One region of the Arthrobacter sp. NPDC057013 genome, then DNA from elsewhere that is predicted to be linked to it. Evidence: riboswitches for the same ligand, from Rfam matches in the RefSeq annotation. Region 1 holds a riboswitch; each other region holds the start of a gene.
The links. A riboswitch is a leader RNA that binds a small molecule or an ion and turns the genes downstream of it on or off. The one in region 1 is predicted to bind cyclic di-AMP.
Positions count from the first base shown of each region.

Region 2: linked by a shared signal. The riboswitch ahead of ACFTSA_RS20225 (LysM peptidoglycan-binding domain-containing protein) and the one ahead of ACFTSA_RS05775 (C40 family peptidase) in region 1 are both predicted to bind cyclic di-AMP.
Region 3: linked by a shared signal. The riboswitch ahead of ACFTSA_RS13055 (hypothetical protein) and the one ahead of ACFTSA_RS05775 (C40 family peptidase) in region 1 are both predicted to bind cyclic di-AMP.

Region 1 is NZ_JBHUSE010000003.1:39,609-42,871, forward strand. Features, by position in the region: cyclic di-AMP (ydaO/yuaA leader) riboswitch at 9-251, shown strand; gene ACFTSA_RS05770 (M23 family metallopeptidase) at 263-1,084, shown strand; cyclic di-AMP (ydaO/yuaA leader) riboswitch at 1,197-1,390, shown strand; gene ACFTSA_RS05775 (C40 family peptidase) at 1,443-2,153, shown strand; gene ACFTSA_RS05780 (NlpC/P60 family protein) at 2,256-3,044, shown strand.
Region 2 is NZ_JBHUSE010000021.1:3,305-6,567, forward strand. Features, by position in the region: gene ACFTSA_RS20220 (NAD(P)(+) transhydrogenase (Re/Si-specific) subunit beta) at 1-1,052, shown strand, start outside; cyclic di-AMP (ydaO/yuaA leader) riboswitch at 1,161-1,360, shown strand; gene ACFTSA_RS20225 (LysM peptidoglycan-binding domain-containing protein) at 1,364-2,335, shown strand; gene ACFTSA_RS20230 (YybH family protein) at 2,572-2,997, shown strand; gene ACFTSA_RS20235 (purine-cytosine permease family protein) at 2,994-3,263, shown strand, end outside.
Region 3 is NZ_JBHUSE010000008.1:148,274-151,536, reverse strand. Features, by position in the region: gene ACFTSA_RS13060 (ATP-binding protein) at 1-1,459, shown strand, start outside; cyclic di-AMP (ydaO/yuaA leader) riboswitch at 1,554-1,717, shown strand; gene ACFTSA_RS13055 (hypothetical protein) at 1,723-2,547, shown strand; gene ACFTSA_RS13050 (glycosyltransferase) at 2,797-3,263, shown strand, end outside.

The sequences.
Region 1 (3,263 bases):
AAGCGTTACCTGATCTGAAGCCGAACCCTGCCAGCAGATCAGCAGAACGAGTCACCCACTGGCAGGGGCGGGGGAACCACAACCGGCTGTTTCGACAGCCTTGGGGTGAAGTCCGCAGCAGCAAGTCTCTTCCGCAGAAGGAATCCTTACGGGGATACCCCTGTGCCGGAACGGCTTGTGATGGCGGACCGGGTCTGAACTCTCTGACCCGAATCCGACAGCTAACTCCGCAGGCTATCCAGAGAGGAAACAGTACTTGTCCATGCAGAATGCCCGGGGCCGCCGCCGCGCGACTGGTCCCGCTCCGGAGCCGCGCCTTGCGGAGGCCACCGCCGCGGACCGACCCCGGGACGCCCAGCGCGAAGCGCGCCGCCGCCGCCGGGGTCCGTTCCGGCAGGTTGCGGATTTCGCCTCGGCCAGTGGCGTTGGGCAGAAAGCCGGCGTTGCCCTCGCGGCCACCGGCCTCCTGCTGACTGTTACTGTCCCCGCCACCAGCCCTGTCCTGGCTGCCGGCGAGCAGGGCGGGGCGTCCGCGTCCGCTGCATCACCGGCGCAGCCGAAAGTTTCGGCGGAACCGGCGGCAAAGATCGACTTCAGCCGCACGTCAGTCTCCACCACCGGCGACCCGGACGGAAAGCTCAAGCAGCTCCTGAGCGCCCAGTCGGCCGGCAGTGTCAGCCGTGCGGCCTCGGTGGGCACCTTGGGCGGACCACTGACCACGCTGGTCAAGTCCTCGCCGTTCGGTTACCGGGTGAGCCCGATCACCGGCGGAGCCGGCGAATTCCACCGCGGCCAGGACTTCGCCGCCGAGTGCGGCACCCAGGTGCTTGCTGCAGCCAGCGGCAAGGTCACCTTCTCAGGGTGGCACCCGTATGGCGGAGGCAACCGCGTCGTGATCGATCACGGCAACGGCCTGGAGACCACGTACAACCACCTGTCGTCCTCCAGCGTCCAGGTTGGCCAGAAGGTCACCCGGGGCGAGGTTATCGCCCTCAGCGGGACCACGGGCGCCTCCACCGGCTGCCACCTCCACTTCGAGGTGATGGTCAACGGGGATGTCGTTGATCCCATGGGCTGGCTCTAGGCCAACCCGAGTGAGCACTCTCATTCCTGTGACACGCCGTAACCTGAATGTGACATTGGCTCCGAACTGCTGTACCGTCTAAACCGCGTCAACTTTTCCGAAGTTGACGCTCTTGAGTGGATTGCCTAACTCTGCCACCGCTCAAGGTCCGTTCGCATTACATCGTCTGGCAGGGGCGGGGGAACCAATTTTGGTCTTCGCAAGAAGGCCTTGGGGTTAAGTCGCAAAGCTTCCCAGGAAGCGGAGCGGCCGGGTGACTCCCATCCGAATCCGACAGCTCACCTCGCAGGCATTGGGAGAGGCTACCTTCGTGTCTTCACGCCACAATGCCGCGCGCCACCGCGCGCAAACGGTTCGTATGAACCCGTTGGACTCCGTGTCCAAGGCGGTTAGCGCCAATGCCGGCACAGTAGGTCGCCAGGCAGCTGTTATCGCAGCTGCTTCAGGACTCATCCTGAGCGTTGGCATGCCTGCCAACGCGGCCGACGCCAACATTGGTGTTTCCGCCTCCTCGGAGACCGGTTCCCAGGCCGCACAGCTTGCTGTGACCGCCGCGCCCACCGCCACTGTCTCCTTCGAGCGTCCTGCCGTCACCACGGTGGCAGCCCCGGTCGCCGAAACCGTCGCTCCGCAGTCGAGCGACGAGAGCCAGACGGCCGGCGCAGGCCAAGCCGGCGACGAGAGCACCGGTGCGGCCACGGCCGTCACCGCCAAGTCCACCGATGGTGCGGTCTCCGCCGCAGCTTCCGGACTTGCTGCAATCGCGTACACCGGCATCGGCCACCCGTACGTGTGGGGCGGCACCACCCCCAGCGGCTGGGACTGCTCCGGCTTTACCCAGTGGGTTTACGCGCAGGCTGGCATCAGCATTCCCCGCGTCAACGCGTGGAACGCCATGAAGCCCACCTCCACGCCTGCCCCCGGCGACCTGGTCATGCAGAACGGCGGCGCCCACGTGGGCATCTACGTCGGCAACGGCATGATGATCAGCGCGCTGAACCCTGCGGACGGCACTCTCCTGCACGCCGTGTCCGCAACGGGCACGTCCGCTTTTTACACCCTTCGCTAAGAATCCGATTCGAGGCGGGCCGGCTTACCCCCAAGATGCCGGCTCGTCGATAACCCACGTCCTGCTACCGCAGTCCGTGGAACACGAAAGAGAGAAACTTTAATGACTACACGTGCGACTATTGCACGGCACCGCGCCGAGGTCACCAAGACCAGCTCGCTGGCTGTCATTGCCAAGGCCGTCGGCGACAACGCCGGTGGCGTGAGCCGCCAGGCTGCAGTTATCGCTGCTGCTTCAGGTCTTGTCCTGACCAGCGGCATCGCCGCCAACGCTGCTGAGACCAACGTCCAGCGCGAATCCGCTCCGGCTTCCACGCTGGAAGTGCAGTCCGCTGCAGCGCCGGCCACCATCTCGGCCGCTTCCAGCATCGCCATCTCTTACGAGAAGCCGGCTGTCTCCACCGCGCCGGCTCCCGTCGTCGAGGCCCCGAAGCCTGTCGTGAAGGTCCAGGAAGCCGCTCCCGCCGTTGACGCCGCTCCGGCTGCTGACGCACCGGCAGTCCAGGCCACCGCCGCCGTCGAGACCGCTGCCCCGGCAGCGCCGAAGACCACAGCCGCCAGCGGCAAGGGCGCTGCAATCGCCGCTGCCGCCTACGCACAGCTGGGCGTCTCGCAGGACTGCACCGCGCTGGCCACCAACGCACTCGCCGCCGTGGGCATCCACTACCACGGCTGGCCCGCAGGATACCTGTCCCTCGGCCGCACCGTGAGCGCTGCCGAGGCCCAGCCGGGTGACCTCGCGTACTACCAGAACGGCGGCATGGGCCTGGCCCACATCGCTGTCTACGTCGGCAACGGCATGGCCGTCCACGGCGGTTGGAACGGCGGAACCACCGCACTGTTCAGCGTGAACGTGGGCTCCGGCCCTGTCTTCATCCGCGTCGGCGGCTAAGACACCCACAGCATTACGGAAAGGACCCCCGCCAGCCGGCGGGGGTCCTTTTTTGCTTGCGCCCGCATGAATTTTTGGCGACACACCATGACGATGCTTGTGTTCGATTCGCTCATCTGCCTAATGAGTGTTTACTCTTATGGTGTCGATCCATAGCCCGGACATGCAGAGGGCAGCCGGCCCTCGCGCCTCTGCCGGGTGCGGCCGTGAAGAGGTATG
Region 2 (3,263 bases), on a different contig from region 1:
AACTGCCGCATGCGGAGGACGCCTGGGTGCGCGTCGCCGTCGTCTTCACCCTGCTGGTCGGAGCGGTCTCCTTCGCCGGCTCAGCCGTGACGTTCGCGAAACTGCAGGAGCTCATGACCACCCGCCCCGTGGTGTTCCCCGGGCTGGCGGTGCTCATGGGGGCGGTGCTGCTCGCCGCAGTCGGTGCCGCCGTCGCCGTCGTGACGGGCGGATCCCTCGTCCTGGCGCTGCTGCTCCTGCTGCTGGGGCTGGTGGCAGGCGTGCTGCTGGTGCTGCCGGTGGGCGGCGCCGACGTGCCGATCGTCATCTCCCTGCTCAACGCGTTCACCGGCCTCGCGGTTGCAGCGTCCGGACTGGTGCTGGGGAACGTGCTCCTGGTGGTGGCCGGTACGCTCGTGGGCGCGTCGGGCACCATCCTCACCCGGGCGATGGCCGCGGCCATGGGCCGTAGCGTGGCCGGCATCCTGTTCGGCGCCTTCCGGGGAGGCTCGACGGCGGGATCCACCGCCGTGAGCGACCGCCCGGTCCGCTCGTCGAGCGCGGAGGACGTGGCGGTGCTGCTGGGCTACGCTCAGCGGGTCATCATCGTTCCCGGCTACGGGCTGGCTGTGGCCCAGGGCCAGCACACCGCGGCAGAGCTGGCGCAGGCCTTGGAAACCCGGGGAATCCGCGTGGACTTCGCCATCCATCCCGTGGCCGGCCGCATGCCCGGGCACATGAACGTGCTCCTCGCCGAGGCCAATGTGCCCTACGAATCGCTCAAGGAAATGGGCGAGATCAACTCCGAATTCCGCACCGCCGACGTCGCACTGGTGGTCGGCGCGAACGACGTCGTGAACCCCGCCGCGAAGACCACCGCCGGCTCACCGATCTACGGGATGCCGATCCTCGAGGTGGCGGACGCGCGCCAGGTGGTGTTCCTCAAGCGCTCAATGCGACCGGGGTTCGCCGGGATCGAGAACGACCTCATGTTCGAGCCGCAGACCACGCTGCTGTTTGGCGACGCCAAGGATTCCCTGACCAAGGTGCTGGGTGCGGTGAAGGCCCTGTAGGGTGTTGGCACCTGCACTTCCGCACATCCCCGGCCGTTACCGAAATGTGACTTTTGGTGCGGAGATGCGATAGCCTCGGCCGGTGCCCTGGTTCCGCTCAGGGCATTCCCGGGCAGAATGCCGAGCCCTGCCACTGACCGGGATCCGTTCGCTATGACAACTGGCAGGGACGGGGGAACCACGTTAGTACCGGCCTTGCGCATCAGGGCCTGGGGTTAAGTCCAGACGCACCGCCCAGCAGCGGGCAGGACCGGGTGACTCCCACCCGAACCCGACAGCTAACCCCGCAGGCATGGGAGAGGCACATCACCATGTCACGTAAGTCCACGGCCGCGCGCCATCGCGCCACCCCGACCACCTCCATCGCCCTGCAGGGCCTGCAGTATTCCCTCAAGTCCAACGCCGCCTCGGTCGCCAAGCCGGCGGCCGCGGCCGCCGTCGCTTCCGGTCTCCTCTTCGGCGCCGGGGCACCCGCCCACGCCGGTGCCTACGCGCCCGAAACTCCTGCCGGCGGTGCAGCCCAGTCCGCCGCGGCCCCGGCCGCTGCCGCCGTGCAGTCCGTCGCCGGCCAGGCGCTCGCCGCACCGGCCCAGGCTGCACCGGCAGTCCCTGCTCCGGCAGACGCCGGATCTGCTGTGGCCGGAGCATCGCACACTGTAATGCCCGGCGATACCCTCGGGGCTATTGCGGCACGCCACGGCGTCAGCCTTGATGCGCTGCTGGCAGAGAACGGCCTGTCACTGGCGTCGATCATTTACCCCGGCGACCAGATCCTCATCCCGGGTCCGGGCGCAGCTGCAGCCCCCGCGGTCCCTGCCGCTCCGGCAGCTCCGGCAGTGCCCGGGGTTCCGGCCGCTCCTGCCGTTCCGGCGGCACCGGCGGCCCCGGCCGTCCCGGAGCCCACCGGCATGGGAATCTACAACGCCTCCGCGTCGATAACCCCGGCAGCACCGACCGCACCGGCGGCCGGCGGCGTGGGCGCAGCCATTGTGGCCTCCGCCCGGGCACAGCTCGGTGCGACCCAGGACTGCACCGTCCTGGTGGAACAGGCCCTGCGGTCCGTCGGCAAATCCGTCGGCGACCTCGCACCCGCGCAGTTCTACCAGTACGGCACTCCCGTTTCGGCTCCGCAACCCGGCGACCTGATGATCAGCGGCGGACACGTCGGCGTCTACATCGGCGGCGGGCAGGCCATCAGCAGCGGCATGAACGGTGTCAACGAAACCATCGTGCACCCGGCCTCCTGGCTCACCGGCTCGACTTACGTGCGGGTGAACGCCTAACAGCACGTAAACGCCTGAGAGGCGGAACGGTTCATGCGGCAGCGGCGGGTGCATCGGCACCCGCCGCTGCTGCGTTTCTGCCGCTGTCGGCTGCCGACGCGCGAAACAAAAGTCACTGTCAAGCAACAATTGTTGACTGCTGAATACCCTGTCGGGTTTACTGACACCCTGGCCGGATGTGAGTTGGGACACGTGACGGCTGAAGCATTTGCAAGCACCGCCGAGAGTGAGTTCCCGTGGACCTGATCACCACCGCCATGACCACCGCCGAGGTTGAGGCAGCAGCGAAGAGGCTGATGACCGCCTTCGCGGCCACCGATACAGACGGCTACTTCGACTGTTTCGCGCCCGATGCGACCTTCATCTTCCATTCCGAACCGAACCGCCTCAGCTCGCGCGGGGAATACCGCGACCTGTGGCAGAACTGGGTGGAGGACGGCTGGCGGGTCGCAGGATGCGCCAGCTCCAACGCCTACATTCAGGTGGCCGGCGACAGTGCCGTGTTCAGCCACGATGTCGAAACCGTGATCGACGTTGCCGGCACCCAAGAGACCCTTCGCGAGAGGGAGACCATCATTTTCGCCAGGACAAAGTCAGGCAGCGTGCTCGCCGTCCACGAGCATCTTTCTCCGGCGCCTGCCAGCCAGAAGGCGATCTCATGACCAACGGTTCCAAAGCCCCCGCAGTGACCGAAGTCGAAAAGCACGGCATCGAACCGATTCCCGCTGCCGACAGGACCGCGAAACCGCTGGACCTCTTCCGGCTGGTGTTCGGCGGTGCAAACACATTCGCCACGGTGGTCCTGGGTTCATTTCCCATTCTCTTTGGGCTGTCCTTCAAGGACGCACTGCTGGCCACTGTCCTGGGCGTCGTCGTCGGCGGCCTGATTCTGTGCCCGATGGCTGTTTTTGGCCCGACCAATGGGATG
Region 3 (3,263 bases), on a different contig from region 1:
CCGACAGCTCGACGACCAGCTCACGGGAGCCGCTGACAGGGCCCGGGACTTTGGCCGTCCGCCGCTCGGCTCCGCTGGCAACAGGCCGGACCCCCTCGAAGGCCGGGGCCAGCGGGTGGGAACCCTCGTGGCCAGGATCCAGTCCGGGCAGGTCAGCGCCGGGTTCCTGGCATCGGATGCCACCCGCAAGACGCTCTCGGCCGCAGACAACCAGACCCTTCTGGAGCTCCGCCGCGATGGCGTCCCCGTCGACCGTGCCCTGTCCACGGGTGACTACCGTCTTGTTGCCGCCCAGACGCCCTACGGCGAAGTCATGGTGACCGGGCTTCCCCTGGCAGAGAAGCAGAGCACACTGACGTCGCTGGTCTGGACCATCACCATCGTCTCGTTGGGCGGACTCGTGCTGATCGGCCTCGCCGGGACGGTGCTCATCCGCCGCACCATGAAGCCGCTGGAGCAGCTCTCCGAGGTGGCCACGCAGGTGTCGCGCCTGCCGCTGAACGCCGGTGAGGTGGCACTCGCGGTCCGCGTCCCGCCGTCGAACGCCCATCCCGGAACCGAAGTGGGCAGCGTGGGGAACGCTCTGAACCAGATGCTGGACAACGTCTCCAACGCGCTGGAAGCGCGGCAGGAAAGCGAAATGAAGGTGCGGCAGTTTGTGGCGGACGCCTCGCACGAGCTCCGGACTCCGCTGACGGCCATCCGCGGCTACACCGAGCTGATGCGCATGACCGAACAGTTCAGCCCGGACGGCCAGCGCTCACTTGCACGCGTGCAGAGCCAGTCGGAGCGCATGACCGCGCTGGTGGAGGATCTCCTGCTGCTCGCCAGGCTCGACGAGGGCCAGCCGCTCAAGCTCAGCGACGTCGACCTCACCCAGTTGGTGATCGAGACCGTCAGCGACGAGAAAGTCATGGCACCGGACCGGGCGTGGCACCTCGACCTTCCCGAGGAACCGGTGTCCGTCCGGGGCGATGCATCCCAGCTCCACCAGGTCCTCGTCAATCTGCTCTCCAATGCCCGCAAGCACACCTCGCCCGGCACCACGGTGACCACCGGAGTGATGCGTTCGGCCGACGGCAGCGCTGTGATTACTGTCACGGACGACGGCGCCGGCATCGCGCCCGAATTCGTGGACAAGGTCTTCGCCCGCTTCGCCCGCGCAGACGCCTCACGTGCGACGCCGGCGCGGTCTCCCATGGCGCCTGCATCGGCAGCGGCGAGGGGCGCTGGCACGGATGGCGCAACGGACCTCCGTGCCGCGGATTCGCGGGGAGAACCGGGGACTTCACAGGGAGAACCGGGCGTGGCCTCGGAAGAGGGAACCAGCGGCCTGGGCCTGTCCATCGTGCAGTCAATCGTGGAAGCGCACGGCGGCACGGTGGAGGTTTCGTCCCGGCCCGGCCGGACGGAATTTGCCGTCCGCCTGCCCGCACAAGGCGCCGCGCCGTCGTCGTGATTCCCGTTACCTAAATGTGACTTAATCAAAAGCCTCCTGTACCGTCGATATGGTGCGGCCACCACTAGAGCCGCATCTCCGGATTGACGCCCAGCTCTGCCGCTTCCCGGATTCCGCTAGATCAGGCAGAGGCGGGGGAACCAGAGTCCCGGGCTTACCGCATCAGCCCTTGGGGTGAAGCCGACACGTGAATTTTCCGTGCGGCCGGATGACCTCATCCGAACCCGACAGCTAACTCCGCAGGTGTTGAGAGGCAATCCACCATGTCTGAATTTAAGACTCAGGCGCGCCCTGAACGCGCCTCGCACAAGACTGACGCCACGATTTCACGCCACCGCGCCGAGCCGGCCCAGCCCAAGACTGCATTTGGCCGCTTCGCTGCCGGCCTTCCGTCGCTCGGTCGCCGGGCAGCGGTCCTGACCACTGCCGCGGCCGTGCTCGTGGGCGTCGGCGCCGCAGGCCACGCGGCCGACCAGGCTACGCCTACAGCCGCCGTGACGTCTGCGGCCACCGCCGACGCCGGGCAGACGCTGAGCTTCGACAAGACGCTGATCTCGGCTCTGCCGGCCCCCTCCGCGGCGTCCATCGCTCCGCAGTCAGCCACCAAGGCGACCGCCAAGGCTGCTCCCAAGGCTGCGGCCCCCAAGGCCGCCAAGGCCGCGGCCCCGAAGGCAGTCACCAAAGCTGCACCGAAGGCCGCGCCGGTTGCCAAGGCCGCGCCCGCCGTCAAGGTGGCCGCGAAGGTTGCTCCCGCGAAGGCCGCAGCGCCTGTTGCCCTGAACGACCCCGCCGGCGCCCAGGCCTACGCGGCCAGCAAGCTGGGCTCCTTCGGCTGGTCCGCAGACCAGATGCAGTGCCTGCAGCGGCTGTGGACCAAGGAATCGGACTGGCGCACGACGGCCACCAACGCCAGCAGCGGCGCCTACGGCATCGTCCAGTCGCTGCCCGCCGAGAAGATGGCGACCGCCGGGGCGGACTACCGCACCAACTACCGCACCCAGATCAACTGGGGCCTGGACTACATCAAGGAGCGCTACGACTCCCCGTGTGGCGCGCTGAACTGGCACCTCGCCCACAACTGGTACTGACCGGTTGCCGCGGCCGGACCGGCTGACGGCGACCATTTCTGCACCGCTCTAGGGTGCCCGGCTTAGATGCCCAGGGCCCCGGATCCGCCAGGATCCGGGGCCCTTTTGCTGTCCCCGGTCTTCCCGCGGCAGGCAAAAAGGTGCGGATATGCCGCCACTTCGCGGGAGAACGCGGTGCTGAAGCACTTCCACAGCCCCTGCACAGCTTCGCCCTAAAACCCTCATAACAGCGGTCGCCACTGTTGATGCATGACCATCACTGACCAGGACTCAGGAACCCCGCCGCACCCACCGCTGCACCTGCAGCCGCACGCGCCCCATGGAGCCGGCGCGGCCGGACAGGCCCCGGTGCAGACCCTCATCGGGCATCCGCGGCGGTCGCCCATCGACACCTCCACCGCGGTACCGGTCCTGGACGTGACCATCCCGGTCTACAACGAGGAACGCGACCTGGAGGAGTGCCTGCGTCGGCTCCACGCCTACCTGCGCGGCACGTTCCCGCACTCGTTCCGCATCACCGTTGCGGACAACGCAAGCACCGACGGCACGCTCATGGCCGCCGAACGCGTGGCCCGGGAACTCCGCGAGGTCACCGTGGTGCACCTCGAGGAGAAGGGCCGCGGCAACGCCCTGCGGAAAGTCTGGCTGGCTTCACCGTCACCCGTCCTCGCTTACATGGACGTGGACCTCTCCACAGACCTGGCCGCGCTGGGACC